DNA from 2 places in the Devosia sp. Root105 genome. Region 2 is predicted to be linked to the other one. Evidence: predicted binding sites of a transcription regulator. Region 2 holds the regulator's gene; the other holds the start of a gene.
What was found. The regulator LexA, encoded in region 2, represses DNA repair genes until DNA is damaged. The targets are predictions, from matches to a motif close to TGTTCNNNNTGTGTTCNG.
Positions count from the first base shown of each region.

Region 1: ASC68_RS20190 (ATP-dependent helicase) is a predicted target of LexA. The motif match lies at 5,829-5,846, and genes of this name have one in related genera.

Region 1 is NZ_LMCR01000017.1:337,780-352,741, reverse strand. Features, by position in the region: gene ASC68_RS20235 (hypothetical protein) at 1-828, shown strand, start outside; gene ASC68_RS20230 (hypothetical protein) at 917-1,279, shown strand; gene ASC68_RS20225 (protein usg) at 1,302-1,571, opposite strand; gene ASC68_RS20220 (DUF1801 domain-containing protein) at 1,740-2,114, shown strand; gene ASC68_RS20215 (hypothetical protein) at 2,148-2,372, shown strand; gene ASC68_RS20210 (nuclear transport factor 2 family protein) at 2,426-3,196, opposite strand; gene ASC68_RS20205 (Rrf2 family transcriptional regulator) at 3,382-3,807, opposite strand; gene ASC68_RS20200 (AraC family transcriptional regulator) at 3,869-4,870, opposite strand; gene ASC68_RS20195 (alpha/beta hydrolase) at 5,023-5,772, shown strand; gene ASC68_RS20190 (ATP-dependent helicase) at 5,885-7,945, shown strand; gene ASC68_RS20185 (crosslink repair DNA glycosylase YcaQ family protein) at 7,990-9,144, shown strand; gene ASC68_RS20180 (hypothetical protein) at 9,200-9,499, shown strand; gene ASC68_RS20175 (pentapeptide repeat-containing protein) at 9,525-10,217, opposite strand; gene ASC68_RS20170 (porin) at 10,362-10,808, shown strand; gene ASC68_RS20165 (hypothetical protein) at 10,848-11,120, opposite strand; gene ASC68_RS20160 (hypothetical protein) at 11,226-11,969, opposite strand; gene glmM (phosphoglucosamine mutase) at 12,470-13,813, opposite strand; gene ASC68_RS20150 (class I SAM-dependent methyltransferase) at 13,961-14,812, opposite strand.
Region 2 is NZ_LMCR01000016.1:96,769-111,730, reverse strand. Features, by position in the region: gene ASC68_RS16525 (hypothetical protein) at 1-192, shown strand, start outside; gene ASC68_RS16520 (citrate synthase) at 168-1,460, opposite strand; gene gltX (glutamate--tRNA ligase) at 1,618-3,033, opposite strand; gene ASC68_RS16510 (ComEC/Rec2 family competence protein) at 3,174-5,309, shown strand; gene ASC68_RS16505 (beta-galactosidase) at 5,278-7,236, opposite strand; gene ASC68_RS16500 (SMP-30/gluconolactonase/LRE family protein) at 7,244-8,116, opposite strand; gene ASC68_RS16495 (2-dehydro-3-deoxy-6-phosphogalactonate aldolase) at 8,113-8,724, opposite strand; gene ASC68_RS16490 (2-dehydro-3-deoxygalactonokinase) at 8,728-9,633, opposite strand; gene lexA (transcriptional repressor LexA) at 9,904-10,626, opposite strand; gene ASC68_RS16480 (winged helix-turn-helix domain-containing protein) at 10,776-13,556, opposite strand; gene ASC68_RS16475 (hypothetical protein) at 13,561-14,448, opposite strand; gene ASC68_RS16470 (alpha/beta hydrolase) at 14,682-14,962, shown strand, end outside.

The DNA of each region.
Region 1 (14,962 bases), on a different contig from region 2:
TATGAGGCCCAGTCGATCGCTGTCGGCGCTGGCCTGCTGCTATCCGAAGACGAGACGCTGGCCGGTGGGCGGGCCGGGGCCGCCGCGCTTGCCCTGCTGGCCGAGCTGTTCCATAGCCGGGCCATCGGGTCGGACTTTCGCCCCGACTTGCGCCAGGCCTGGTTGCGCGGCTTGGCGGCTCAGCAGTTGCCCGATGGCGGCATCGCACAGGTACCGGGGGAAGCCACCGCCGATTCCTACGCCACTGGCGAAACCTGGCTGGCGCTGGCGCACTACATCGACCTCGCGCCGGACGCGGCGGAGGTGGCAGCGATGCTCGAGCGGCTCGAAGCCGGCGTCATGGCCAAATACCTCGCCGTGCCCGACCGCATGTTCGCCCATTGGGGCATGATGGCCGCGGCGCAACGGCTCGCCACCACCGGCGAGGACCGCTATCGCGACTTCCTCGAGCGGTTCGCCGCCAACTATGTCGAAGCTCTCATGCCCTCTACCGACAGCGGCTCCAACACCTGCGCCGCGCTCGAGGGGGTGATCGCCGCGGCTGCCGCACTCGAGCGGCACGGCGTTCCCGACCTTGCCGCGACGCTGCGAGGCCGCATCGATACGGACCTGCCGCATAACCTCGGCCTGCAACTGACTGGCGACAGCACGCGGCTGGAGTTCGGGCCGGGCCAGTATTACGAGGATCCCAAGCTGAAAACCCTGACCGGTGCGTTTCGGAACGGCGCTTACGTGCTGCGCTCGCGCGTCGATTCGACTCAGCATTGCCTCTCGGCTCTGCTGCTCTACCGACAGTTTATCGAGGGCGCAGCCGGCTGGAAGATGTAAGTGGCATTAGTGTTTTACTGTGTTGCCGCCGCACCGGCAAAGTGATTTACTTTAACTGGGGGGCGTACTCGTACGAAGGAGACTTCGCATGCCTCCAGTCTCGACCAAGCACCACCTCGCCCGCCGTATCCGCCTCGGAACCATCGCGACACTCGCTGCCGGCGGCCTGTTGCTGCTCGCGCCGTCAGCCAGCTCGCAGACGGTGACGCCGCAAAGCGTCGATCCGCTGCAGCATTTCATCGACTGCGCCGGTGTGCTGATCACCGCACCCGACATCCACGCAGCCAACTGCCTGCCCAGCAATGTTGGCCCCGAAACCAGGGCGCTCGGCGCAGCCGGCAGCGGCGGCGGCCCCGTAGTCAAAGTCGAATGTGAAGACGATGCCATCCAGATCGACGGCGACAGCGACTGTCGGGGCGACGATACGGACGACGGCCCCAACCCCAGCTGATTGCAGCAGCGGTCGCTTCCCCCTAATGGAGCCGCGCGCCCTTGAGGGTGCGCAGCTCCACCGGGTAGATCAGCCGGGCATGCGCCACCGTCACCGAGTGCAGCGGCCCCTCGATCTTTTCCTCCCAGAAGGCCAGGAACTTTCTGAGGCTGGGGAACTGCGGGAACACGTCGTATTGCTGCCAGACGAAATCCTGCAGCAGCTCGAGATGATCGGGCACGCGATAGATGATCTGCGCGGTGGTGAGGCCGAAACCTTCCGTATCGGCGTCGAGGCAAGTCAGCGGCGACATCAGGTACCTCCGATGGGCGGGCGACCGGATGAGCATGAGGCGAAATCGCCCGCATGACAACAGCGTTGCACGAATAGTTTAACGATTTCAATATCATAGCAGCAACCACTGGGGAGTGCTGACAGCGCGATGATGGCCGTGCGAGGCTATGGTTCAGGAGGAGCGATCATGACAGCGCCGATGCCCGAAACCACTCGCAGTTTCCTCGCCGCTCTGCCCGCGGCGCAGCGGCAGGCGCTGGAACACCTGCGAGAAGTGATCATTGCAGCCGCGCCTGGGGCCGAGGAGTATATCGGCTACGGCATTCCGGCCTTTCGGCAGGATGGCGCGCTCGTGTCGTTCGGCGCCGCCAGGTCGCATTGCGCGTTCTATGTACAGAGCCCGGCAGTGATGGAGGCCCATGCGGCCGAGCTGGCCGGTCTCGATACGTCCAAGGGCACGGTGCGGTTCACGCCCGACACGCCGCTGCCGGATGCGCTGGTGGCCCGTCTGGTCAAGGCGCGGCTCGCCGAGAATGCGGCGCGCCAGGCCAGGAAGCGCTAGACTGAACCCCGCGGCGCCTTGAAGGAGGCAGTGATGGCAACACTGGTTCGACTGACCGAGGAACAGATTGAACGCCTGATCGTCGGCATGGAGGAGATGGAGGAGCGCCTCAAGGACATGCACGCAGAGCTGATCGAGATCGGCATCCCCAAGGATACGCTCACTCGCTTCGCCAAACTGCATGATCGCTATACCGAGGGCGTGGCGTTCATCCTCAGGCAGCGCGAGCTCGGCCGCTCCGAGGATCGTTCCGGCTGAACGAGCTTTGCCGCCACGACCAGGGAGGCGTAGGGCGCCGAGGCGCCCTGCGTTCAGAAGCCGAACTTGCCGTTCTGGTTCTTCCACTCGCCCTGCGGCGGAATGGTTTCGAGCGTATCCCAGTGTTCGGCGATCTTGCCGTTCTCGACCCGGAACAGGTCGTAGAAGGCGGTCGGCTTGCCGCCGAAGCTGCCCTCGCTGACCACGAGCACGAAGTTCCCCTCGCCCAGCACCTTGTGCACGGTGTCATACTTCATGGTGATGCCAGCCTTGGCCATCGCCTCGAGCGCCGCGCCGAGACCGGAGAGGCCATTGGCGATCTGCGGGTTGTGCTGGATGTAGCTGTCGCCGTCGAAGAAACCGGCGAGTTTTTCCAACCGTCCGTTGACGAGGATGTCGTCGACGAACTGCGCCACCAGCACCTTGTTGGCCTCGGTCTTGTCGATGTCAGTTGCGCTGGTCGCGCCGTCGATCATGGTGTTGCCGCTCGGATTGGCCGACGCTGGCGTCTCTTGCAGGTTGTCCCAATGCTCGACGATCTTGCCGTGCTCGAAGCGGAAGATATCGAAGCCGATCCTGGGGCCGAAGAACTCGTACTCGGTATGGGCGAAGACATAGTCGCCATCCTCGAACACCCGCACGGTGTTGACCTTGGCCGAGTTCGGCGGAAGCGCTGCCAGCAGCGCGCCGAAGCCGGCGAGCCCGTCGGCCGCCCCCAGATTGTGCTGCCTGTAGTGTTCGGGATTGATGACGGCGACCGGCCCGGCGGCGCCGGTTTCGATGGCCTTGAGCAAGTCGACGACCTGCTGCTCCTGAGTGCTCATGGCTGGCTCCTGTGCAAATAAGGGTGTGGTCGGCAGCACGGCTGCCGAGGTGATCAACGTCGCCAAAGCGATCGCTGCGACGTCCAGGTTCGTCATTTTCTGTATCCATTTCGGTTACACATAATGGTATCTAATCTGGATACATATGATTGTAAAGAGGCCCGGCCGACGGGCGTGCCTCCGCGTCAGGCGACCTTGTTGCGCTCGGCGATATCGGCGGCGAGGTCGGCGATGCTGGTTTTCGCCAGCTGCGCCTGCAGTGCCCGTTCCGCCTCCAGCATCCGCCCTTTGAGCACCGCATCGATATTGCGGCCAACCGGGCACTGCGGGTTGGGCGCGTCATGCAGGGCAAACACCTGCTGCTCCTCGTCGATCGCCCGGTAGACATCCAGAAGGCTGATCTTCTCCGCCGGGTGTGCCAGCAGCGCGCCACCGCCGGCGCCCAGTTGCGACGTGGTGAGGCCGGCCCGCTGAAGCTGCGTCAAGAGGCGCCGGATGAAGGTCGGGTTGGTGTTCACGCTTGCGGCGACGAGCTCCGAGGTCGCTGGCTCGCCGTCCTGATAGGCGAGGAAGGTCAGGATGTGCGTGGCTACGGCGAAGCGCGTGTTCATCGAGAGTATCCCATGTGTACCCAAAATAGGAACACACGGGCCGCCTGGCAACCGGTGGTTGTCACGGCGCACCGGAGAGCCCGCCGCGCGAGGCCTGCGTCGGCGGATAGCCGAACTGCGCCTTGAACGCCCGGCTGAAGGCAGCATCGGAATCGTAGCCGACCCGCCGCCCGACCTCACTGACCCGCGTCTCCGGCCCTTTCAGCATTTCGTTGGCGAGCAGCAGTCGCCAGCGCGTCTGGTAGTGCAAGGGGGCCGCCCCGATCAGCGTGGCGAAGCGTTCGGCGAAACTCGAACGCGACATGCCGGCAATGGCGGCAAGCTCGGCCACGGTCCGGCGGCGGAACGGTTCATCGTGGATGGCTTTCAGCGCCCGGCTGATCCGGATATCGGCGAGGGCGCCGAGCCAGCCGCGCTTTTCCGGCGGTGCGGTGCGCACCCAGGTGCGCATCGCGCGGATCACCAGCACGTCGATCAGCCGCGAGATCATCAGCGACGAGCCGGGATGCGGCACCCTTGCCTCGGCAAGCAGGAAATGCGCGATGCCTTCGACCCAGGCCTCCTCCTCGCTGCGCAGCGCCTTCGAGATGTGGATCAGCGAGGGGAGCACAGCGAGCATGGTCGGCATATTGTCGCCCTCGAAGCGGAACGCCCCGGTGATGAGCTGGGTCATGGCCCCATTGCCGCCGAGCCGGATGACGAGTTGCTCCCGCATCTGTGCCTCCAGCACCTCACGGATCGGCACAGGCGTCGCGCCATCGACGCCGATGCTGTGGCCGCTCCCCTGCGGCAGGACGATCAGGTCGCCGGCCTCGGCGGTGACCCGCCTGCCATCGCTGGCCCGCACCTCCATCGTGCCTTCCGACACCACATGGAAATAGGCCGAGCCGGCATCGAACTGCAGGGCCCAGGGCGCCGTGAGCTCGCTTGAGAAGATCAGCTCGCCGCGCAGCCGGATCAGCATCAGCACCTGCGAGAGCAGGTCGACGCGCGACGCCATCATGGGGAAAGCGGCTTCGGATTCCAGAGCATGAACTCCGGAGGCGCGATCATGGTTGTTCACGGCCTTCACCTCTATCTCTACGGCATCGCTTGGCGAGGAAGTTCAACAATCCTCGGCCGAAACGCAAGATCCGGTTTTAACAGCTTGGCGCCAGCCAGCGGCAAATCGACTTTGCCGATCGTCCAACCTCGCCTCAACATATGGAGATGAAAATGAAGTCCATTCTGTCCGCCGTCGTGTTCAGCGCCGCCGCCGTCGGTGCTGGTGGCGCAGCTCTCGCTCAGGAGCCCGCCAGGAATGTCGTCCTCGTCCACGGCGCCTTCGCCGACGCCTCGAGCTGGGACAAGGTCGCCGCAATTCTCTCGGCCAAGGGCTACAAGGTGACCCAGGTCGCCAACCCGCTCACCTCGCTCGCCGACGACGTCGCGGCCACCAAGGCGGCTCTCGATGCCCAGGACGGCCCGACCGTGCTGGTTGGCCATTCCTGGGGCGGCGTAGTGATCGGCGAGGCCGGCGCCGACGCCAAGGTCAAGTCGCTGGTCTACGTCTCGGCCTTCGCGCCGGACAAGGGCGAAACGCTGACCAAGCTGCTGTCGGGTGGCGCGCCGAGCGAAGGCGTCAAGGCGATCCGCCCGAACGCCGAAGGTGGCCTGATCTTCGACCCGGCGCAGTACCCTGCTTTGTTCGCCGGCGACCTGCCGGTGGCGGAAGCCGAGGCCAATGCAGCGACGCAGCTGCCCTCGAACCCGGCCAACTTCGATGCGGTGGCTGAGGTCGCCGCCTGGCACGACAAGCCGAACTTCTACGTCGTGACCGCCGAAGACCTGGTGCTGCCCCCCGATGCACAGCGCTTCTTCGCCGGCCGCATCGGCGCCACGGTCACCGAGATCAAGGCCAGCCACTCCGGCCTCATCTCCAAGGCCGAGGACGTTGCCAAGGTGATCGAAGCTGCAGCGCAGTGACGATTGAAACCAAGGAGGCGCCGGCTCAAACCGCCGGCGCCTCGATCCCGTGAATTGCGAACAAAGCAAGAATGATGCTTCCTGATCCGGACCTCCAGCCGGATCGATTCGCGTGCAGACTGCCTTAGCCCCCCACTATCTCGACAAGCTGAACCCCGAGCAGCGGCAGGCGGCGGAGCATCTGGGCGGGCCGCTGCTGGTGATCGCGGGCGCGGGATCGGGCAAGACCAACACCTTAGCCCACCGGGTGGCGCACCTGATCGTCAACGGCGCCGATCCACGCCGTATCCTGCTGATGACCTTTTCGCGCCGCGCCGCCAGCGAGATGCAGCGCCGGGTGGAGCGGCTGGTGGCGCAGGTGATGGGCGCCAAATCCGGGGTGATCACCGATGCCCTGAGCTGGGCCGGCACCTTCCACGGCATCGGCGCGCGGCTGTTGCGCGAGCACGCTGAACAGATCGGCCTGACGCCCGGCTTCTCGATCCACGATCGCGAAGACTCCGGCGACCTGATCAACATCATCCGGCACGAGATGGGGTTCTCCGAAGCCAAGAAACGCTTCCCGACCAAGGGCACCTGTCTCGCCATCTACTCGCGCGTGGTCAACGCGCAGGACGACCTCGACGCGGTGCTGAAACAGGCCTTCCCCTGGGTCGCCATGTGGGGGCCAGAGCTGCGCGAGCTGTTCGCTGCCTATGTCGAACAAAAGCAGCGCCAGCAGGTGCTCGATTACGACGACCTGCTGCTCTACTGGGCCGCGATGATGCGCGAGCCCACCATTGCCGAGGACCTCGGCGGGCGTTTCGACCACGTGCTGGTCGATGAGTACCAGGATACCAACCGGCTGCAGGCCTCAATCCTCTTGGCCCTGAAGCCCGATGGCGATGGGCTGACGGTGGTCGGCGACGACGCGCAGTCGATCTACTCGTTCCGCGCCGCGACGGTGCGCAACATCCTCGATTTCCCCGGTGCCTTTGCTCCGCCGGCCCGCATGGTGACGCTCGACCGCAACTATCGCTCCACCCAGCCGATCCTCGAGGCCGCCAACGCGGTGATCTCGGAGAGCAAGGAGCGCTTCACCAAGAACCTCTGGACCTCGAGGGTTGCGACTGAGAAGCCGCGGCTGGTGACGGTGAAGGACGAGCCGAGCCAGGCCCGCTACGTGGTCGAAAGCGTCCTCGCCTGCCGCGAGGGCGGCACGGCGCTGAAGCAGCAGGCGGTGCTGTTCCGCACCTCCTCGCACTCGGCCGAGCTCGAGATCGAGCTGACCCGCCGCAACATTCCGTTCGTGAAGTATGGCGGGCTGAAATTTCTCGACAGCGCCCACGTCAAGGACATGCTGGCGCTGCTGCGCTTCGTCGATAACCCGCGCGACCGCGTCGCCGGCTTCCGCGTGCTGCAACTGCTGCCGGGTATCGGACCGGGCGCCGCGGGCAAAGTGCTCGACCGCATGGCCGAAAGCCCGGACCCGCTGGTCGAACTGTTGAATACCGCTCCCCCGCCGCGCGGCTCCGAAGCCTGGCCGTCGCTGCTCGAAGTGGTGGAGCACCTCGGCAAGGGCGGTGGCGGCTGGCCGGCCGAACTGCTGCGGGCCCGCATGTGGTACGAGCCGCTGATGGAGGCGGTGTACGAGGATGCCGAGGTCAGGAAGGAAGATCTCTACCAGCTCGAGCAGATCGCCGCCGGCTATCCGAGCCGCGAGCGCTTCATCACCGAGCTGACGCTCGATCCGCCCGATGCCACCTCGGACCAGGCCGGCGTGCCGCTGCTCGACGAGGATTTTCTGATCCTCTCGACCATCCATTCGGCCAAAGGGCAGGAATGGAAGAACGTACATGTGCTGAACGTCGTCGACGGCGCCATCCCGTCAGACCTCGGCACCGGCTCGACCCATGAGCTGGAGGAGGAGCGGCGCCTGCTCTACGTGGCGATGACCCGGGCCCGGGACGAGCTGCACCTGATGGTGCCGCAGCGCTTCTACGTGCACCAGCAGACGCCCTATGGCGACAAGCATGTCTACGCCCAGCGCAGCCGCTTCATCACCAAAGCCATGCTGCCGCTGTTCGACGACATGTTCTGGCCGGCAGTGAAGCCGGCCGCGATCAGCGGCCTGGCGCCGGCCGCGCCGCGCATCGATGTCGGCGCGGGGCTGCTCGCGATGTGGAAGAAATGAAACCCTGACACCCGCTGGCAGGATGATGCGCTAGGCTTGTCAGCATGAAAAAGCCGCTCAACCTCACCCTGCCCCACGCCCGCCGGATCTGGCTGCATGCCCAGCGGCTCGATGAACGCGAACCGTTCGGCGCCGGCCCCGAGGCGACCCGCCAGGCGGTGGAGCAGCTGGGCTATGTGCAGATCGACACCATCAACGTCATCGAGCGCGCCCACCACCACATCCTGTTCACCCGCATCCCGAACTATCGGCGCAGCGACCTGACGCAGGCGCAATCGGTCGACAAGTCGGTGTTCGAGTACTGGACCCACGCCCTGGCCTATGTGCCGGTGCGCGATTTGCCGTTCTACATCGACGAGATGAAGCAGCATCGCAGCGAGCCGATGCGCTGGTATGCCGATGCCGACCCCAACGACCTGAAAAAGCTGCTGCGCCAGATCAAGAAAGATGGCGCCATCTCGATCCGCGACATCGATACCGACGAGCTGGTGGAAAAGGACCACCCGTGGGGCAGCCGCAAGCCAAGTAAGCGGGTGCTGCAATACGGCTTCTTTTCGGGCGAACTGACCATTTCCGAACGCATCGGCATGGTGAAGACCTACGAGTTGATATCGCGGCATTTCGGCAAGCTGCCCCAGGCGGCGACATCGAGGCAGATCGATGCCTACCTGCTCGATCGGGCGCTGACATCGCAAGGGCTGATCAGCGGCCCATCGGTGATGCACCCCAAGCTCCGCTTCACGCCCGAACTGGCCAAGCAGATCGAGACCAGGCGGCGGAAGAAAGCGCTGCTACCGGTGACCATCGGCGACGATCCGACGTTGCACTATGCAACACCCGAAGCGCTGGAAGCGCCGGAGCCCAAGGGTCCGCCGCTGGTGCACATCCTCTCGCCGTTCGACCCGCTGGCCATCCAGCGCCGCCGCACCAGCCTGTTCTTCGGCTACGACCATGTGTTCGAGGCCTATGTGCCCAAGGCCAAGCGCAAGTTCGGCTACTTCACCCTGCCGGTGCTGGCCGGCGACGAGATCGTCGCGGCGCTGGACCTGAAGACCGACCGGGCAGCCGGCAAGGTGCTGATCCAGGCCTGGCACTGGGTGGGCAAGGGCAATGCCGCCGAGCACAAGGCCATGCTCGAGGACGAGCTGGGACGGTTCGAACGGTTTCAGCTCGGAGAGGAGTTCACACCGGGTTCATAGCGATAGGCGCGCTCCTGCCTGGCGTCGAATGGCTGACGCCAACAGGAGACCAACCATGCCTGCCATGAGATTGCTCGCACTCGTCTTCGTTCTCCCCGCTCTGGTCACGCCAGCCTTCGCAATGACCGGACGACAAGCTGCCGGCGCCTGCATCGACCGCGGCCCCGCCTGCAAATCGATGCAGCACAAGGACGGCGAGTTGGTCTTCGAGGTCAACAATGGTGGCACCGTCACTGTTGTGAGGTGCCCAAGCGCCACAGCCGACTGCCACATCGTGACCCGCGTTGGCGCGAAGCCACCCCTTGGTGGCGTAGAGAAGGTACTGGGCGGCAGCGTCGCACTCAGCCCGCAGTAGCGCGGCACCATACTGGGCCGCTCACCTACCGCGCCCGCACCTTGAGCCCGGTTTGGCTGAGGATCAGTTCCGCCTGCGCCGCCGACACCACTGCGCCCTTGAAGCGGCCGGCCTGCGCCAGGATCGACAAACCGCCCAGGTCGGCGCCGCGCAGGTCGGCATCCTGGAACCGCGCTTCCTCGATATTGGCCTCGCGGATCGAACAGTTCTCAAAACTCGCCTCGCGGAAATCGCATCTGGCGAGGTCGGCGGAGCTGAGGTCGACGCCGACCAGCGTCTCCTTGCGGAAACTGAAGCCGGGGAGCTTGGCCGAGACCAGCAGCGTATTGGTGAACCGCACATCCATTGACCTGGCATCGGCCATGTCGCAGCCGGTGAGCTTGCAATCCTCGAATGATACGGACGACAGCGTCGCGCCGCGAAAGCTCGCATTGTTGAAGTCCGACGCGCGGAACGCCGCATCCTCGAGATTGGCGCCACGGAACAGCGCGAAGGCGCCGCGGCAGTTAAGGAAGCGGGCAAGCTCGAGCTCGGCCTTGCCGAAATCGGTGCGCGCGAAGCTGCAACGCTCGAACACCCAACCGGTGAGATCGAGGTCGGCGAGCTTGGCTTCATCGAGATTGCAGCCGAGGAGGCGGGTGGGATCATCGCCCTGAAGGGCGACGACGTCGGCACGAGCGAGGGTGCGGTCTTCAACGGTGACGGTGGGGGGATTCATGTCACTCGTTATAGCGATTGACACTGAGTCGGGCGACGAACCCTCAGAAAATGCACGCGAAAAGTAACCGCTTGGTTCGTTACTTCGGCTTGTACCTGCCGAGGCCCTGGCGATAATGCCCGTGTTAATTTGGGGCAAATCACTATGCGCATTCTGCTTGCCGTCGCGGCCTCCGCGGCGATTTTCTGTTCTACGCCCACCTACGCTGCCATCGAATATGTTCGGGTTTGCCCCCTGTACGGGGCGGGATGGTTCTACATCCCTGGCACCGAGACCTGCTACAACGCCAACACCGGCGAAACAAAGAAGCAAAGCCCGGATGGCACCATCAACGGCGAGAGCGAGATGCTCGAGCAGGTGCGGGACGCCAATGAAGGCGTGGCACTGAGCCTCGCTTTGCCGACCGCGACGGTCGATACGGGCAAGACCTTCGGCGCCGCCGTCAACTTCGGCACCTTCAATGGAGAAAGCGCCGTTGGGGTCGGTGGCGCCATCGTCGCGACCGACGGCCTGACTATCACCGGCGCGGTCGGTGTCGGGCTCAGTCGTGGGACGACCGGCGGTCGGGCTGGCGTCAATTTCTCCTGGTAAGCCGTCCGGTGCGGGACCTGTGCGCCTGGGGTTCGGCGTTCACACGCTCCAGTCGCGCGGGGCTACACCCAGCGTAACGAAGTCCGCGGTCGAGCCATCAGGCGCTCCAACGATCATGATGGGCACCGGGATCGCCAGGTCACTCAGGAACAATGACGCCTCTGTGGCCCCGTATGCCTCGTGCAGCGCCGGTGTTTCGCAGCGTAGCTCCCCTCGTCCGGCCGGAAAGCCCGGGGTGGTGATGAGAGTAAATTCTACCTCGGCGAGCGTTTCGCCATCCGCGTGAAGTTTGCCGATACCATTGATTTGCATAGCGAAAAGCTATGCTGCCGAACCTGACAGTTCGCTGACAGAAAGCAAGAACGGCGCCCCTTCTGGGCGCCGTTCCAGGTCGGACTGGTGTCGTCCAACGGCTGCTTAGTTGAAGCGGTAGCGGACCGTGCCGCGCAGCTCGTGGATCCAGTTGTTGTCGATCTCGTAGTAGCTGGTGGTCGTTGGATCAGTCGGGGCGTTGTTGATCTGGTTGATGTAGAGGCCGCGATAGCCCACGTCCGCCACCCAGTTGCCCATGTCGTAGCCGACGCCGACCATCACGGCCGCCGCCGCGCTCACGTTGCCGCCGGTCGGGACTGGCACGTCGGCGTTGATCGGCGAGTTGATCTCGGCATGGTTCCAGGCCACGCCGGCGCCGGCGCCGACATAGCCGAAGGCGCCGCCGGCCCCCGAAGAGTAGCTGAAATCGCCGCCGAGGCCGAAGTCGTAGTAAATGTTGGCGAGCGCAACGGTCGAGCGCAGCATCAGGGTGTAGTCACCCGGATCCGGATCGGGCGCGACTTTGGTGATCTTCAGGCCCTTGGTCTCGACCGAGTCGATCGTGCCATCAAAACGCAGACCCGTACCGGTCTCGTAACCGAAGCCCGCGCCCCAGCTGTAGCCGTAGCCGTACTCGACGATTTCATTAATCTCGGCATTTGCCGGGTGCACCACTTCCGGCGCCCAATGCCAGTTCAGCGCGGCCGAGCCGCGCAGGTAGAACGAGCCGCCGATGTCGTAATCGACTTCGGGGATCTCGGGATATTCGGGCATATCGGCCGCCATCACGGGGCCGGCGAGCAGCAGGGCGGTTCCTACCGCAGCCGCTGAGGCAAAATATCTACGCATATTGCAGGGTCCTTGTTGCCACGACGACACCAGTCGAGTGACCCCATCTTGCCTGCCTTTTCTTAAAACCCACTTAACCCTAACGGATAACCCTAATGTCGAGTGAAGGAGATGCGTTAACGAAGTCTTGCCCAGGCAGGCGGTTACTTGAGGCCGGCGCGCCCCCTGTCCCCTCCCCTCAACAGCAGGGCAATCGCATATGGAAGCGCCGGATCAGGAATGCTGCAAAACCCGGTGGCTTCCAGAACCCCCTCTCTGGCGAAAAAGGACTTAGCTGCGCTAAGCCCAAGTTTTCGCTTTCTCCCCCGCCGAGGGGGAGAGTCCCGACTGATACTGAGGCGCAAGTGGAAGGCACGGATCATCTCCCCTTGGCGGGGGAGAAAGCAAAATCTTAGGTTTAGCCGTTTGGCTAAGCCTTAGATTTTGCAAGAGAGGGGGTCCTGGAGGGCACGATGGGTCAGTCGCCTCTCTACCGCTAACCCGCCAGAATGGCTGAGCGGTTAAGCGACCTTCTTGATCGTCGCAGCGATCTCGGTGACCACGGCAAGGACCAGGCCTTCGTCGTCGCTCTCGGCCATCACCCGGATCACCGGCTCGGTGCCGGAGGGGCGGATGACCAGCCGCCCGGTGTCACCGAGGCGGGCCTGGCTTTCCTTGATCGCCTGCTGCACCAGCTTGTGCTCAAGGGGCTTGCCCTCCTTGTAGCGCACCGACTGTAAGAGCTGCGGCACCTTGTCGAAGCGCTTGCAGATTTCGGATACCGCGCGTCCCGCCTGCTTGGCCACCGCAAGCAGCTGCAGGCCGGCAATGAGACCATCGCCCGTCGTGGTGAAATCGGAGAGGATGATGTGGCCCGATTGCTCGCCGCCGACATTGAAACCCTTGGCGCGCATCGCTTCGAGCACGTAGCGGTCGCCCACCTGGGTGCGCTCGAGGCTGAGCCCGATGCCGCCCAGATACCGCTCCAGCCCGAGATTGCTCATCACCGTGGCAACCAGCCCGCCGCCCTTGAGCTCACCGCGGGCGTGCCAGGATTGCGCGATCACCGCCATGAACTGGTCGCCATCGACGATCTCGCCCTTTTCATCGACGATGATCACCCGGTCGGCGTCGCCATCGAGCGCGATGCCGATATCGGCGCGCAGCTCCTTCACCTTGGCGATCAGCGCCTCGGGGGCGGTCGAGCCGACCTTGTCGTTGATGTTGAAGCCATCGGGCTCGTTGCCGATGACGAACACTTCGGCGCCCAGTTCCCACAGCGCCGTCGGCGCCACCTTGTAGGCCGCGCCATTGGCGCAATCGAGCACGACGCGCAGGCCGCTCAGGTCGATGCCCTTGGGCATGGTGCGCTTGGCATATTCGATATAGCGGGTCTGGGCCGCTTCGTCACGATGCGCGCGGCCGATGTCGCGGCCGACGCTCAGCTGGCCCAGCATGTTGGAATCCATCAGCTGCTCGATATCGTCCTCGAGCGCGTCGGAAAGCTTGTAGCCGTCGTGCCGGAACAGTTTGATGCCGTTATCGTCGAACGGGTTGTGCGAGGCCGAGATCATCACCCCGAGGTCAGCGCGCAGCGAACGCGTCAGCATGGCGACGGCCGGCGTCGGCATCGGGCCGAGCAGATAGACGTCCATCCCGACGGCGGTGAAGCCGGCGGTCAGTGCGCTCTCGATCATATAGCCGGAGCGGCGCGTGTCCTTGCCGATGACGACGCGGTTGCGGTGGTCGCCGTTGACGAACTTGAGACCCGCCGCCATGCCGACCTTCATCGCCAGCTCGGGAGTGAGTTTTTCGCCGTTCGCCAGCCCGCGAATGCCGTCCGTGCCGAAATATCTGCGCGCCATGAGAAGCCCTCGATTGGGGGAGCGCCTATCTAGCGCCCAGCCCCCAGCATACGAAATAGATTGGTGCCGTTTCGTTAACCGGCCGATCCCGGCGGATGTAGGGCTGCGCTGCCGATTGCCGGCAGGTGTTGCCACCCCGCCGCAGATTTAGCCGGCGCGGCGCTCCAGCGTCATGAACCGGTAGGTGTTGTTGGCGAGGAACAGCTCCGGTGTGCGGCACTCGGCCCCCAGCCGCTCGCTGATGCGCTGGCGTTCTCTCTGGCTGACCAACAGGCCGTAGGCGTGCCTCGCCAGCCAATGGGTGAGGGGACGCTTATCAGCGAGCAGGCCGCCAAGCTGCGTCACCATCGGCGACAGCACATCGCGATAGAGCATCCGGTCGATCTCGATCGAAGGCGCGGCAAGCGCTGTCACGTCCTCGTTGCTGGTGATGGCGAAGCCCGAGCCTTCGACCGCGTTCAGGAACGTGCTGTAGCGGTGCCCACCACCGATTGCCCTGCCCCCTTGATAACCCGCCGAACGGAAGCAGTCGGCGATCACCACCCGGCCGTCCGGCGCCAGCAATTCGCCGAGCCTGGCGAAGGAGGCGTCAAGCGGGATGTACTGGTAGCTCTCGGCGAACAGGCAGACGTCGAAGCGCTCGCCCGGCGCGAAATCCTCGAGCCGCGACAGATGCACCGTCGCAGCGCCGTCGAGCGCTTCGCGTGCGATGCCGACCTGCACCTCGCTGGGCGTCAGCATCTCCACGGTGTAGCCGAGCGAAGCCAGCCGGCCAGCCATGGCGCCGGTGCCGCCGCCGATATCGAGAACGCTCGCCGGCGCTGGCGGCAGCAGCGCCAGGAGTTTGTCGACATAGCGCTCCTGCGCCTGCCGAACCCTGGGAAAGCTCGGTGTCTCGCCCTCCAGCCACAGCCCATAGTGCAGCCACGGCGTATCGGCGAACACCTTCAGCATGTGGGCGAACAGATCGAGGTCGGCGTGCTGGTTCGGCGTTTTCAAGCGGCGTGGCTCCTGGGGCCCATTCAGGAAGTGTGTTGCAGACTCTTTGGTTCGAACGCCTGACCAAATCAAAAGATCTGGGGCGGTTTGGGGCAGCCGGGGCAAAAACACAGCCGGCAAACGACCATAAAACAAAAGGGCCGCCCCGAA
Region 2 (14,962 bases):
GATCCCAGGGCAGGGCGCTCACTGGCGCCGCTCGGCGCGCTGCTGGACGATCCAGACGCGATCGCGGCGCAGGTCGCCGCCTTCCATGAGCTTCGCGCCCTGATGCAGAAAGGGGCGCCCGAGGCGCCCCTTGTCGATCCCGCCGAGCGGGTGTTGGCTTGTGCCAATCAACGGCTGCTGATCGGCTCGTAATCGCGAACCGGTGCGCCGTTGTAGAGCTGGCGCGGGCGGCCGATCTTCTTCTGCGGGTCGGCGATCATTTCCTTCCACTGCGCGATCCAGCCGACGGTGCGGCTGAGCGCGAAGATGGCGGTGAACATCGAGGTCGGGAAGCCGATCGCATCGAGGATGATGCCCGAATAGAAGTCGACGTTCGGGTAGAGCTTGCGATCGATGAAGTACTGGTCGGAGAGCGCGATCTTCTCGAGTTCCTTGGCCACCTGCAGGGTCGGCGACAGGTTGTCGGCGCCGAGCTGGGCCAGAACCTCGTTGGCGGCCTGCTGCATCACCTTGGCGCGCGGATCGTAGTTCTTGTAGACGCGGTGGCCAAAACCCATCAGCCGGAAGCCCGAGTTCTTGTCCTTGGCCTTGGCGATGAACTCCGGGATGCGATCCACGGTGCCGATCTGCTTGAGCATGTTGAGCGCCGCTTCGTTGGCGCCGCCGTGTGCGGGGCCCCAGAGGCAGGCCACGCCCGCCGCGATACAGGCGAACGGGTTGGCGTCTGACGAGCCGGCAAGCCGCACGGTCGAGGTCGAGGCGTTCTGCTCGTGGTCGGCGTGCAGCGTGAAGATCAGGTCCATGGCGCGCGCCACGACCGGGTTCACCACAAAATCCTCGGCCGGAACCGAGAAGCACATGCGGAGGAAATTCGAAGCGTAATCGAGGTCGTTGCGCGGGTACACGAAGGGCTGGCCGACCGAGTACTTGTAGGCCATGGCGACGATCGTCGGGATCTTGGCGATCATGCGGATCGAAGCGATCTCGCGCTGCTCGGGATCATTGATGTCGATCGAGTCGTGGTAGAAGGCGGCCATGGCGCCGACCACGCCACAGACGATGGCCATCGGGTGCGCATCGCGACGGAAGCCACGATAGAAATAGTGCATCTGCTCGTGCACCATGGTGTGACGCGTGACGCGCTGCTCGAAATCGGCCATCTGCGCCTTGTTGGGCAGCTCGCCGTAGAGCAGCAGGTAGCAGACCTCGAGGTAGTTCGACTTTTCGGCCAGCTGCTCGATCGGGTAGCCCCGATACATCAGTTCGCCCTTGTCGCCGTCGATGTAGGTGATGGCGCTGTCGGTCGCAGCGGTAGAGGTGAAGCCCGGGTCATAAGTGAACATGCCGGTCTTGGCGTAGAGTGAGCGGATATCGATGACATCCGGCCCAACCGAGCCCGAAAGCACCGGGAACTCGAAAGTCTGATCCCCGATGGTGAGTTTGGCGACGGTATCGCTCATCTTCGCACTCCTTGATGGCCTTCAATGGCCCGCGGAAGGTGGGAGCGGGCAGGCCGTATGGTCGTTTAGAGGCAGGTTCGGCTGGCGTAGCTCATATACCCCAGCACTGCAACAGGTGGGTGAACACCGCTGACCTAATCACTTTTCCCAATATGCATCAGCCGGCCTGATCACCGAGCCGGGCCAGCGTTTCGTCGCGCCCGATCAGCACCATGACCTCGAAAATACCGGGAGAAACCGTGCGTCCGGTGAGCGCGGCGCGCAGCGGCTGCGCCACCTTGCCGAGCTTCAGCCCGCGCGCTTCGGCGAAGGCGCGGGCGGCCGCGTCGATGGCTTCCACCGACCAGTCGTTGAGCCCCTTCAGGATATCGGCGAAGGCCCCGACATTGGCGCGGGCGTCGGGGGTCAGCTGGTCGGCCGCCGAGGCATCGATGGTGAGCGGGCGGACGGCATAGATGAACTGCGCCAGGTCGATCAGCTCGAGCACCGTCTTGGCGCGCGGCTGCAGCTCGGGCAGGGCGGCGAGCACCGTCTCACTGTTGGCCGCAAGGCCATCCATGTCGAACACCCGGTTCAGCTCGGTCGCCGTCTCCAGCATCACCCCATAGAGCCGCTCGGGCGTCGCCTGGCGGATGTAGTGGCCGTTGATGTTCTCGAGCTTGACGAAATCGAAACGCGCCGCGCCCTTGTTGAGCGCCTCGAGGGTGAACCACTCGACCATCTGCGCGGTCGAAAACAGTTCTTCGTCGCCATGGCTCCAGCCGAGGCGGGCGAGATAGTTGCGCAGTGCCTCAGGCAGATAGCCCAGCTGCCGGTAGGCCTCGACGCCCAGCGCACCGTGGCGCTTGGAGAGTTTGGCGCCATCCGGGCCGTGGATCAGCGGGATGTGGGACATCTCCGGCACCGACCAGCCCATGCCGTTGTAGATGACGATCTGGCGCGCGGCGTTGGTCAGGTGGTCGTCGCCGCGGATGATGTGGGTGACACCCATATCGTGGTCGTCGACCACCACGGCCAGCATGTAGGTCGGGGTGCCGTCGGAACGCAGGATGATGAAATCGTCAAGGTTCTCGGCCTTGAACACCACCTCGCCCTGGACGTGATCCTGCACGCGGATCTCGCCGGACTGCGGCGCCTTGATGCGGATGACGGGCGCAACGCCGGCCGGCGCCTCGGACGGATCGCGGTCGCGCCAGTAACCGTTGTAGCGCGGCGGCAGGCCGTTGGCCCGCGCGGTCTCGCGCATCTCGGCCAACTCCTCGGGCGAGCAGTAGCAATAATAGGCCTGGCCACGCGCCAGCAGTTCGTTGGCGATCTCGGCGTGCCGGGCGGCCCGGGAGAACTGCATGAACGGCTCGCCGTCCCAATCCAGCCCCAGCCATCTCAGCCCCTCGAAGATCGCCTTGACGGCGCCCTCGGTCGAACGTTCGCGATCGGTATCCTCGATGCGCAGCAGCATCTTGCCGCCGGTGTGGCGCGCAAAGGCCCAGTTGAACAGGGCAGTGCGGGCCCCACCGATATGAAGATAGCCGGTGGGCGAGGGAGCAAAGCGGGTGACGACTGGGGTAGCCATGGGTCGGTGAAACATCCCGGAGAATTGGCGTTTGGCGGTGTGTAAGCACCCCGGGGCCGAAGCGCAAGCGCGGCAGTTGGCATGGCGGCACCACCCGGTTAGCATTACTGCCGCGATCGGGCGGAGCGGGGGCTCGGCGGATGACCGTGACTGTCGGAAAGGCGGTGGCCGAGCGGCTGGTTCCGACGCGTGTCGAACCGGCGTTGCCGCCACAGCTGCCCGCCAGCCTGCGGCCTCGCCTGACGCCCTGGCAGGGCTTCCGCACCAGCGTTGCGACCGCCCTCGAGCACCGACGGCTGTTTCTGCTCTGGCCCTATGCCATCATCGCTGGGCTCATGGTTTCGCTGGTGACGCCGACCGAGCCCGAGCCCTGGGTACTTGGGCTCGTTGGTGCGGCCATCGCAATCGGGCTGCTTTTCTCTCGTGGCCACACGCTTGTCTTTCGCACCCTGACCCTCGCCGGTGCGTTCTGGGTTGGCGCCTCGTTGCTCTCCATCCACGCGGCCATGTTCGGCACGACAATGCTGGCCCGGCCGGCCTACGGCACCTATGAGATGCGCGTCGACGAGATCGTCTCAGAGCTCGAGAGCGGGACGCGGGCCATCGTTTCGGCGATCACCCCGACCGGGACATCGCGTAACGTGCCGATGCGGCGCGCCCGGATCGTCATCGCCGAGGGGCCATCGCTCGCGCCCGGTGACATCATACGTGCGCCAGTGCGGTTCTACGCGGTGCCCGGTCCGGTGGTCCCGAATGGCTTCGATAGCCAGTTCCACGCCTTCTTCGATGGGGTCGGCGCCTATGGCAACGCCACGGGGCCGGTCGAGCGGGTATCGACCGGCAGCAACTCGGCGCCGGAACGGGTGATCGACGGCATACGCCGCGGCATCGCGGCGCGTATCGACCTCGACCTCAGGCAGCCGACCGCCGGCATCGCACGCGCCCTGATCACCGGCGACCAGAGCGCGGTGCCCGACGAGGCGCGCGAGACCATGGCCGCGGCTGGGCTGGCGCATGTGCTGTCGGTTTCCGGGCTGCACCTGACGATCGTCGCGGGACTGGTGCTGGTGACGCTGCGAGGCGGCCTGGCGCTGGTGAGCGGCATCCACCGGTTCGCTTCGGTCAAACGGGTGGCTGCGGCGGGCGCCGTGGTCGCAGCGCTCGCCTATTTCGCCATTTCGGGTGGCAATGTTGCGGCGCTGCGCTCGACGATCATGCTGGTGCTGGTGCTCGGCGCTATCGTGTTCGGCCGGCGCGCGCTCACTATGCGCAATGTCGCCATCGCGGCGCTGATCGTCATTGCCACTGATCCCGCCAGCGTGTTCCGGCCGAGCTTCCAGCTGTCGTTCGCGGCAGTCGTGGCACTGATCGGCGCATGGGAGTTGATGCGGCCGCCGGAGGGACGAGAGAAATCCCTGCTGGCGCGTACCGGCGGATATCTGTGGGGCATCGTGCTGACCAGCCTGATCGCCGGAGCGGCGACGCTGCTGTTCTCCGTCTACCACTTCCAGCAGACCTCGCCGCTCGGCGTGCTGGGCAACCTGTTCACGCTGCCGCTGGTCGGCTTCGTGATGATGCCCTTCGCTGTGCTGGCAACGCTTGCCATGCCGTTCGGCTGGGAGGCTCCTTTCCTTGCCGTGATGGGGTGGTCGATCGACCGGATGCTCGAGCTTGGCGGGCTGGTGGCCAGCTGGAGTTCGGGCCTCGATGCCAGCCCATTGCTGGCGCCCGTTGCCCTGCTGCTGGGGCTCACAGCGCTTGCCTGGTTCACGTTCCTCTCGACCTGGCACCGGCTGATCGCTCCCGTGCTGCTGGTGCCGGCTGTTCTGCTGTTCGCCGTTGATCGTCCGCCTGATGTCCTTATCGCGGACACCACGCAGGCGGTGGCTTTACGGGGCGACGCGGGCCTGCAACTGGTGGCGGGCAAAGCCGACAGCTTTGCCGTCGGCGTGTGGCGCGAGACCTATGGCGAGGCCATTGAACCCGGCGCGCTGCTCAGCTGCGACAGTATCGGCTGCTTTGGCGCCAGCAGCCGGGGCTTCACCGTATCGATCGTGCGGGACCCGGCCGGCTTCTACGAGGATTGCGGCATGGCCGATCTCCTGATCGCCCGCCGGGCCATCCCAGCCAACTGCGCGGCCGATACGGTGATCGACGCAGCTGCGCTGGCCCGCGGCGGGGTGCAGTGGCTACGCTGGGATGAAGCGCGGGGCGGTTTCGAAATCCGCCCCGCTATTCCGCAACTCAGCCGGCCGTGGCGAGCAACGCTACCGTAACCCCGGCCGCTTCGATCTGGGCGCCGCCCAGCACATAGCCCTGCTCGTCGGGCGCCGCAGTCAGGTTTGCCACAGTGTCGCCGTAGTTAAAGTAAACGCGCCATTTACCTCTGCTGCGGCAGCGCACGCCGGCGGGGAGGTTGAGCGTCGGAACATCGGCTTCGGTGAGCAGGTGGTCGACGATCCGCTGCATCAGGGCGCGATCGCCGCTGGCTGCCAGGTAATTGAGCTTTCCCTGCGCTACCAGCACCGGGAAATCCTCTTCGTCCTCGATGACGATCTCAGCCCGGGTGTCGAGCCGCTCACGCCAATGGCCGACGGCGCCGCCACCCTTGACCGAAACCGTGCGGCGGGGATCGGTGCTGTCGACGCGCGCTACCTTTGCGTCGAGGAGGTTCTGCGGCAGGTCTGGACCAAGGCCGGTGGGGATGGAGAAGTTCTCGGTCTTCGAGCCGGTGCGCGGACCGATCAGCAGGTGGCCGTCAAAATTCTCGATGGCGGTGCGGAGCTGGTCGTTCCAGGCGAACAGCGCCGGGATCACCACCAGGTCATAACCAGAGAAATCGGTGGTCGAAGGCGGCAGGATATCGACGTCGACGCCGCGCTTGCGCAGCGGCACATAGACGTTGCGGACATGCTGGTGGTGCGAGAACCCCTTGGCCTGCGGTTGGATCCGCCATGCCCATTCGCTCTGGTAATCGTAGACGATGGCGACGCGGCCCTTGTTGGCCACCCCATCGATGCCGAGCCGCTTGAGTTCCTCTGCGACTTGCTTGGCCTCATGGTAGGCCGGGGCCGGCTGGCTGTCGGGACGCAAGAGGCCCGCATGCATCTGCTCCTGCGCGAACGGCGCCTGCCGCCAGCGGAAGTACGACACCACCTCGGCGCCGTGCGCGAAGGCTTCCCAGGCCCATAGGCGAGCCATGCCGGGCAGGGGATCGGGGTTGTACTCGGCCCAGTTCACCGGACCGGGTTGCTGCTCCATGATCCACCAGCGGCCATGGCCGACGGCACGGTAGATGTCGTGCTGCAGGCCCTGCGCGTCCGGTTCGCCCTGGCGGAAATACGCAGCCTTCACTTCGTCGGATTCATTGGAAACCGCGAGATGGCCGATCGGGTAGGAGTCCCAGCTCGCCACATCGAGGGTCTCGGCCACTTCGTAGTGATCGAACTCGGTGAAGCGGCCCATGAAGTTGTGGATCACCGGCAGATCTGGACGTGCGGCCTTCATCAGGTCGTACTGCGTCTTGTTGAACGCAGCGACCTGCGCGGAGGAGTAGCGGCGGAAATCGAGACAGGCTGCCGGCGCGGCCTCGGTCACCGTCAGGTTCGGCGGGTCGATTTGCTCGAAGTTGTTGTACTCCATCGACCAGAACACGTTGCCCCAGGCGGTGTTCAGCGCATCGATGGACTTGTACTTGTCTTTCAGCCAGAGCCGGAAACCAAGCGCGGCGGCTTTGGAGTAGGAGTGCACGGTGTCGTGGCAGCCATACTCGTTGTCGGTCTGCCAGCCGGCGAGCGCCTGGTGCTGGCCGACCTGGTCGATCAGCAGCCGGGTAATGCGGGCGCATTCACGCCGATAGCCCAGATGCGAGAAGTCGTAGTGTCGCCGCGAACCAAAGCCGCGCGGCCGGCCATCACGGTCGACCGCCAGCATGTCGGGCATCTTGTCGAGCAGCCAGCGCGGCGGCGTGGCCGTGGGCGTGCCGACGATGACCTTCAGGCCATGCTTGCCGAGCACATCCATGGCAGCCACCAGCCAGCCGAAGTCCATCTCGTTCGGCCTGGGCTCGAGCCGCGACCAGGCGAACTCGCCGATGCGGACATACTGGATGCCGATTTCCGCCATGCGGCGCGCGTCATCCTCCCACCATTCGACGGGCCAGTGTTCGGGGTAGTAGCAGACGCCGACAGCGGGAAAAGACACGTGAAACTCAGAGCTTGAGGAAGGGTTCGGCGATGCCGGGCACGTCGAGCGCCACGGCGAAAACGCTGCCCGCATGCGGCTCGCGTTCGATCTCTGCGGGCGTCATGTGTTCGCGCGCCGTGGTGATGTAGAGGGTCTTGAGGTCGCTGCCGCCAAAGGCCGGGCAGCTCACCTGGCTGACGCCGGGCACCTCGACCACCTTGTCGAGCTTGCCGTCGGGCGAGATGCGGATGACCTTGCCGCCGCCCCAGCGGGCATTCCACAGATAGCCCTCGGAGTCGACCACCGAGCCATCGGCGCCGCCAGGGCCGTCCATGGTGAAGAAGTCTTCCCACGGCCCGGCCGGCAGGCCGGTCTCCGGGTCGGTGGCGCATTTGACGATCATCTTGCCGGCGTCCGTGAAGTAGGCGGTGCGGCCGTCGGGCGAAAAGCAGATCGAGTTGGGGATGCGGATGTTCTCGATCACCTTGGTGGTCTGCCCGGCACGGTACTGGTAGACGCCGCCGACACCCGCTTCGGCTTTGCGGCCCATGGTGCCGATCCAGAAGCCACCGGTGCGGTCGACGCGGCTGTCATTGGTGCGGTTGGTCGGAACGTCGCCGTCGATCTCGGCGATCACCGAGGTCGTGTCGGTCAGGAAGTCGTAGCGGAGCAGGGCGCCCGACTGGGCGATTGCAAGGCTCTGCTTGTCGATCACCGCGCCGGCGCTGACGGTGTCCTTGAAGGTGATGCGGTCGACGATGTGGCCATCGGTTCCGGCGCTCAGCATGGTCTGGTTGAGGATATCGAACCAGAACAGGCGCTCGAGCAGCGGGTGCCAGAACGGGCCTTCGCCCAGCTCGCAGCGGCTATCGACAAAGAGCTCGGCCTTGGTGTTCATCGCGGTTTTCCCTGGTCATAGGCAGCGACGGCCGCGGTGGCGCGCAATGCCACATCCGCGGCGGACATGCCGGGCTTGAAAATGTAGGTGCCGAGACCGAAGCCGGCGCAGCCGGCGGCGAAGTACTCGGTGAAATTATCGGGATTGGCGCCCCCGACGGCGTAAAGCGGAATGTCGGATGGCAGTACGGCCTTCATCGCCTTGATGCCCTTGGGGCCCAGCACTTCGGCCGGAAAGAACTTGAGGCCCGTGGCGCCCGAGCGGATGGCGGTGAAGGCGTCGGTGGGCGAGAAGACGCCCGGATACGAGGTCATGCCGCGCTCGATGGTGGCGCCGATCACCGAGGGATTGGTGTCGGGGGAGACGACGAACTGGCCGCCGGCATCAGCAACGGCATCGACGTCGGCGCGGCTCAGCACGGTGCCGGCGCCGATCAGCGCCCGGCCCTCGAACACCTTGGCGGCATCCTCGATGGAGCGCAGCGCCTCCGGCGAGTTCAGCGGCACCTCGATCATGGTGATGCCGGCGAGCACCAGGGCGTCGCAGACTTCGAGGGTTTCAGGAGGGGTGATGCCGCGAAGGATCGCGATGATGTGTCGGTGGGTCATGGTCTATGCCTGTCTTGCAGCCTTGAGGCCAGCGAGGGTGGCGTCGGTGGCGTCGATGATGCGGGTGCTGGCGCCCAGCCGGGCGAAGGCCATCTGGTAGAGCCCGCAAAGGCCGACGCTGCCGACCAAGGGGATCTCGGCTGCGCCGATCCAATCGCGCTGGCCGCCGATTTCAGCGCCGATGAGCAGACCCGACAGGAAACCGGCGCACCATGGTGCGCTGCGTCCCGAGAGGAGCGAACCGGCGCGAACCTTGAACAGCGTGGCAGTCAGCCGTTCGGGACGTTCCAGCCCCTGATCGAGGCCTGCTTCGAAGCCGCGCTCCCGATCTTCGCCTTCGAGTTCGCCACCCAGCGAGTGACGCAGCACCGAGTGGGTGCGCAGCAGTTCGAAGATCTCGCCGGTCATGGCGCTCGAGAAGCGCTCGAGCCTGGTGCCAGAGAGGAGCGCCCATTTGCTGTGGGTGCCGGGCATCACCGCCAGACCGGAGAAGCCCGGGAGCAACGATGACAGGCCCAGCAACTGGGTTTCCTCGCCGCGCATCACGTCCTCGGCGCCGACATCACGCAGGCAGACGCCGGGAAGAATGCGGGGGTTGAGCGGACCGGGCATGTCGGGCGCCACCGCGCCTTGAACGAGGCGACCAAGCTCGGCCGGCGCGTCGAGATAGGGGGCCTCGATCCAGCCCTGGCGGGCGCCGGCCATGCCGCAGATCAGCACGTCTTCGACATCCTCGGCGACACCGCTGAGCAGCGAGGTCAGCACATCGGGGTATTGTTCGCGGCTGAGGCGACCCATGCCATCCGGCGACGAGCGCGCGAAGGCGATCTCGCCGGCGGCGTCGATGCCCCATGCGCGCAGATTGGAAGTGCCCCAATCAACGGCGACCCATTCGACCTCTGCTGCCAAAACCTTCTCCCTGGCGCTGCACGTTTGCTGCGCACCGCCATGCCGCTAAAGCGCGATCGGGAAGGTTGTCCACTCTCCTGGTACGATCGCGACGGCCATTTGCATGGAGGCGCTGCCCGAGGATGCCTGAAGCCTCCCTTGGCGGCGCGGACCGTAACGTCTTTGCCGGCCCGGCCCTAGTGCAAATATCGGCGGGGAGGTTCGGTTTCATAAGAAAAAGGGCCGGCAAGGCTGCCGGCCCAAGGACCCGATTGGCGGTGGGTCTGGAGGTCAGTATTTGCGCAAGAGGCCAACCAGCCGGCCCTGCACCTTCACCCGGTCAGGCGGGAAGATGCGGGTCTCGTAGGCCGGGTTGGCCGCTTCGAGCGCAACGGAGTTGCCGCGGCGGCGAAGCCGCTTCAGCGTCGCTTCCTCGTCATCGACGAGGGCGACCACGATCTCGCCGGTCGAGGCCGCGTCCTGCTTCTTGATCAGCACGGTGTCGCCATCGAAGATGCCGGCGTCGATCATCGAATCGCCGCGGACTTCCAGTGCATAGTGCTCACCAGGCCCCAGCATTTCAGGCGGCACCATGATGGAGTGGCTGTGGGTCTGGATCGCTTCGATCGGCGTGCCTGCCGCGATGCGGCCCATTACCGGGATCGTCACCGCCCGATAGGAGTCGGCATTGACCACCGGTGCCGAGGGGCGGGCCGGAGGCGCCGACACCTTGCCGAGGTTACCCTCGATGACCGAGGGCTCGAAGCGGGCCTTGCGACCACCGAGCGAGGGGTTCATCGAATCCGGCAGCTTGATCACCTCGAGCGCGCGGGCCCGGTTGGGCAGGCGCCGGATGAAGCCACGCTCTTCCAGCGCGGTGATCAACCGATGGATGCCGGACTTGCTCCTCAGGTCGAGCGCGTCCTTCATCTCGTCGAACGAGGGTGGGATGCCGGACTCTTTCATCCGCTCGTGGATGAACATCAGCAGTTCGTGTTGCTTGCGCGTAAGCATGGGCGGCTCCGTGAGCAGAATCGGAACAAAGACTGAACGTGTTATACGTGTTCCAGTTATGTTCTGCAATCGAGCGGTGAATATTGCGTTACGATTGGGGGCGCAGCGAGCGGAATGAGCAGGTGTCGGGTCCAGGAACGCCGCTGCTGTCACCCATTGGCGAGGCGGCGGAGGAGGGCCGTGGCGGCAAGGAGGTCCGAGGTAGCCTTGCCTTCGGTGAAGGCGTGGTGAGTGCCGGCAAGGAGCTCGTAGGCGGCAGTCCGCCGGTCCCTCGACCACAGGCGTGCGAGGCTCATCGTGGCCCTCAGTTCCCAGGCGAGCGCTCCCTGGGTTCGAGCGAGATCGATGGCCTCCCGCAGCAGCCGCGTGCCGGCCTCGATATCGCCATCGGCGACCCTCGCGAGGGCGAAGGCCCGCAGGATCTCGGGTCGGCACCAGCCGCTGCTGTGTTCGGGGGAGAGCTTCAGCCCGCGCAGCGAGCCGGTGAGCGTCACCCAGGTCTCGGCCTGCAGGAAGCTCGCCGGCTGCAACAGGATGGCGCTTTCGCTGCGACGGCCTTCGCGGACGGCGATGTGGATCATCACCTTGCGGTAGAGATCGGCCCATGAGGTCCAGAGCGGCAGCCCGGCATGCTCGGCCGCGCGCTCCAGTTGCGTGATGTAGCCAACGGCTCGGTCATCCTCGCCGTACCACAGCAGCAAAGGGCAGGCGCCCAGGCCAATCGCTTCGCAGAGGGCCCAGGGACCTTGCTCGGCCGCGAAGTTCAGCGCCTCGAACAGCAGGTGGCGGGATTGGTCGGGCTTGCCCAGCAGCCACAGCCGGCGCGCCTCCAGGACGCGCAGGGCGCCCCTCGGCGGGGAGGTCAGAATGGCGAGCGGCGCCGGCAATTGCCAGTCGGGGCCAGCGATCATGGCGTTGGCGAGGCGGGCCGAGGCGGCATGGTCGCCGGCATAGTGCAGCGCCTCAGCCTGCAACCGGTCCGCGGTTTGCGCCAGATCGCGACGTCCGGCAGCGCGGGCATTGGCAAGAGCCGCCTGCGACAGCCCGGCGGAGCGCTGGAGGTGACCGGTGCGCAGCGCCAGGGCCGAGCGGACCAGCAGAAGTTCCGCATCGGCCCATGCGGCGGCCATGGTGCGGCCAAGGCGGGCCGCCTCGAGCAAGTGCCGGCCTTCGATGCGCAGCGGACCGGCGCGATCTTCCGTCAGCGTCGCCAGTTGCAGATGCAGCCGGAACCGCAGTTTGGCTGGCAGAAGCGCTCCGGCCCGTAGAGCTGTCACGGCGCGGCTACGCATCTCGTCATAGTGGCCACCCCGCAGCAGCAGGGGGCTCGCATGGGCCGCGAGGAGGGCGCCGGCGTCCAGGTCGCCATGCGGCGAAAGGCACCGGTCGAGTGCCTCGCGGACCTCCTCGACCAGGTCGCCATGCCGTTCCAGCCACTCGGCACGTGACAGCTTCTGCCACGCCTCGAGGGCATTGATGACATGCGACAGGGCGAGGTCGGCATGACGCCGTGCCGTCCGAGGCAAATCCTCTGACGCGGCGAGCCGTTCGGCGGCGTAGGCGCGCAAGGGGCGGGAGAGACGGTATCGCACTGCATGTCCACCCCGAGCGGTGAGCACCTGCGACTTTGCCACGAGGCCGCCCAGCGCGGCGATGACGCGCCGATCATCGAGGTCGCCGTCGGTGGTCACGGCAGAGGCATCAGCCAGGTCGAACGCGCCGGCGAAGATCGACAGCCGCCGCAGCACGATGCGTTCGTCGCCGGAGAGCGCGCCATGGTTGAGCTCATAGAGCCCGCGCATCGAACGGTGGCGCGGCGCAACGGTGCGGCGGCCATCGGACAGAAACTCGATACCGCGCTCGAGTTGGGTGCGCACTTCCTGCAGCCCGAACACCTGGATACGAGCGGCGGCCATATCGATGGCGAGCGGCAAGCCGTCGAGTTTGCGGCTGATGGCCACGAGGTGCCGGACGTCGCGGTCGCTGCCGCGCAGGGTTTCGTTGCCGGCCTGGACGCGCTCGATCAGCATGCGCACCGCGGCGTGGGTCATGGCCTCGTCCAGCCCGATATCGTCGCGTTCCGGCAGGTCGAGCGGCGCCAGGCGATAGACGTGCTCTCCGGCAGCTCGCAGCGGCTCGCTGCTGGTGGCGAGGACGTGGAGGCGCGGCAGCAGGCGCAGCACGGCTTCGATCGCGATGGCGGCGTCCTCGATCAGCGCGTCACAGCTGTCGATCAGCAGCAGTTTGTGAACATCCACCGGCCGGTCCCCGCTGCCCGCTGCGAGCGCCCGCAGCAACTCCGGCTCGACCCTGCGCCCGCCGGTCAGCGTGGAGAGGTCGACATAGGCGCCCCCGTCGGCGAAGCGACCGGCCAGCCGCTGCGCCGCCACGGCAGCGAGCGAACTCTTGCCGATGCCGCCCGGGCCCACGACGCTCACCAGCCGGCGCGCCGTGACCATGTCGGCAACGGCGCGCAGCGCCTCGTCACGGCCGATCAACTGGACCAGGCTACCTGGCAGTGTTGCGGGTGGGCCGTCGGCAGCGCGAGCAACCGGCGTTCTGCCGCCGACCGGCGCGATAAAGCGATAGCCGCGGCCCGAAACGTTGGCGATGTAAACCGGCCTGGTGGAGGAATCGTGCAGCGCACGTCGAATGGCGGCGAGGTGCACGCGCAGGTTCACCTCCTCGACGAAGGTCTCGGGCCACGCCACCCGGACCAGCTCCTCCTTGGTGACGAGGGCGCCGGGTCGCTCCAGCAGTGCGAGAAGAATGGCCATGGCGCGGCTGCCCAGACGCACCGGCTTGTCGTCCTCGAACAGCAGGTGGCGGGAGGCGTCGACGCTGAAGCCACCAAAATGCAGTAACTGGTCTTCGGACGCCCCGGCGGCATCCGGCGAGCGCAGCTTCAGCTCATTTGGCGGGCCATTCATCGGGTCAGGGGCCGAGGGTAGGGTGGTGCGGGGGCAGGAAACGGCCGCTGTGCAGCGCCGCCGTCTCGTCGATGCGCTTCACCCAGGCGATTGCGCCTTGCTCGAGGGCGGTAGCGCGGGCCTCTGCAAGAAGGCGCCGGGCGGCCGCGGGGTCGAACCAGATGGCCGTGCTTGCCTGGGTGCGCAGCACCTCGGGTTTGGTCCAGCCGACGGTGCCTTCGGCGACACGGCGCAGCGCCAGTTCGGAAATGGCGCGGCCGTCTACCGTTGCCAGGTGGTCGGCTTCGATCGCATCGAGGTTGTCGACCTCGAGCGGCTCCTCGTTGACCTCATCGGGATTAAAGCGGAGATCGATGGCCCGGAGCAGGCGGCGGCCCCAGTTGCGCCAGTAGTTGAGCCCGTCGCCGCCAGCTTCCTCCATCAGCTCGAACGCATAGGAGCGGGCGGCCTGTTCGTCATCGGTCCAGATGGCGATGGGAGCACAGGCCAGCGCAATGGCGTGACAGTTGGCGATGAGGTTGTCGCGGCGCGATCGCGCCAGGGTGTCGGCAGCGATCTCGACGGCCCCCTGGCCGTCGCCGGTAAGGCAGGCGATACGGGCGAGGACGATGCCCATCGAAACATAGGGGTGCACAGAGGTGCAGGGGATGAACCCCTTGGCCTCGCGTCGGACCCGTTCGGCTACCCGCTTCGCCTCGGCATGTTCGCCGAGAAAGTGCAGCGACTGGGCGATCGATTTGTAGGCGAACATTGGCTCGTCGAGCCGCTCGCGCGTCGCCTGCTCGACCATGTCGTAGGCGATTTGTCGGCAGCGCGGATAGTCCGCCTCGGTGAAGGTGGCGCACCACTGCATGGCCATTTCGGTGTGCGTGTCGGCCGCTGAGATCGTCATCGGCGCTGCCTCCGGATCGGTTGCGGAGACAATGCTGTCGCGGCGGACGGCAGCATGCCCCAGCAGAGACCCTAGCGAGTCGGCCAACCCGCGGCGTGTGAAGAGTTGCTAAGAAGCATGAATCGCTCGGCGCGCCGTTACGATACTTCACAGCGATTAACTGGCAGCATGACCGCCGCCGGATCAGCTTTGGACCACCGAGACAGAACTCGGTCTCACCAAGGAGAGATCCAATGCTTTCAACAAAGATGATCGCGCTCAGCCTCGCGACAGCGCTGCCGATGCTGCTCGCGGCCATGCCGCAGGCGCTCGCCGCCGAGATCAAGAATGTCGTGATGGTCCACGGCGCGTGGGCCGATGGCTCGGGCTGGCGGCCGATCTACGAGATCCTGAAGAAGGAGGGCTATAACGTCCGCATGGTGCAGAACCCGCTGACCTCGATCGAGGCAGACGTCGCTGCCACCGATCGGGTGCTGGACCGCATGGATGGCCCGGTCATTCTCGTTGGCCATTC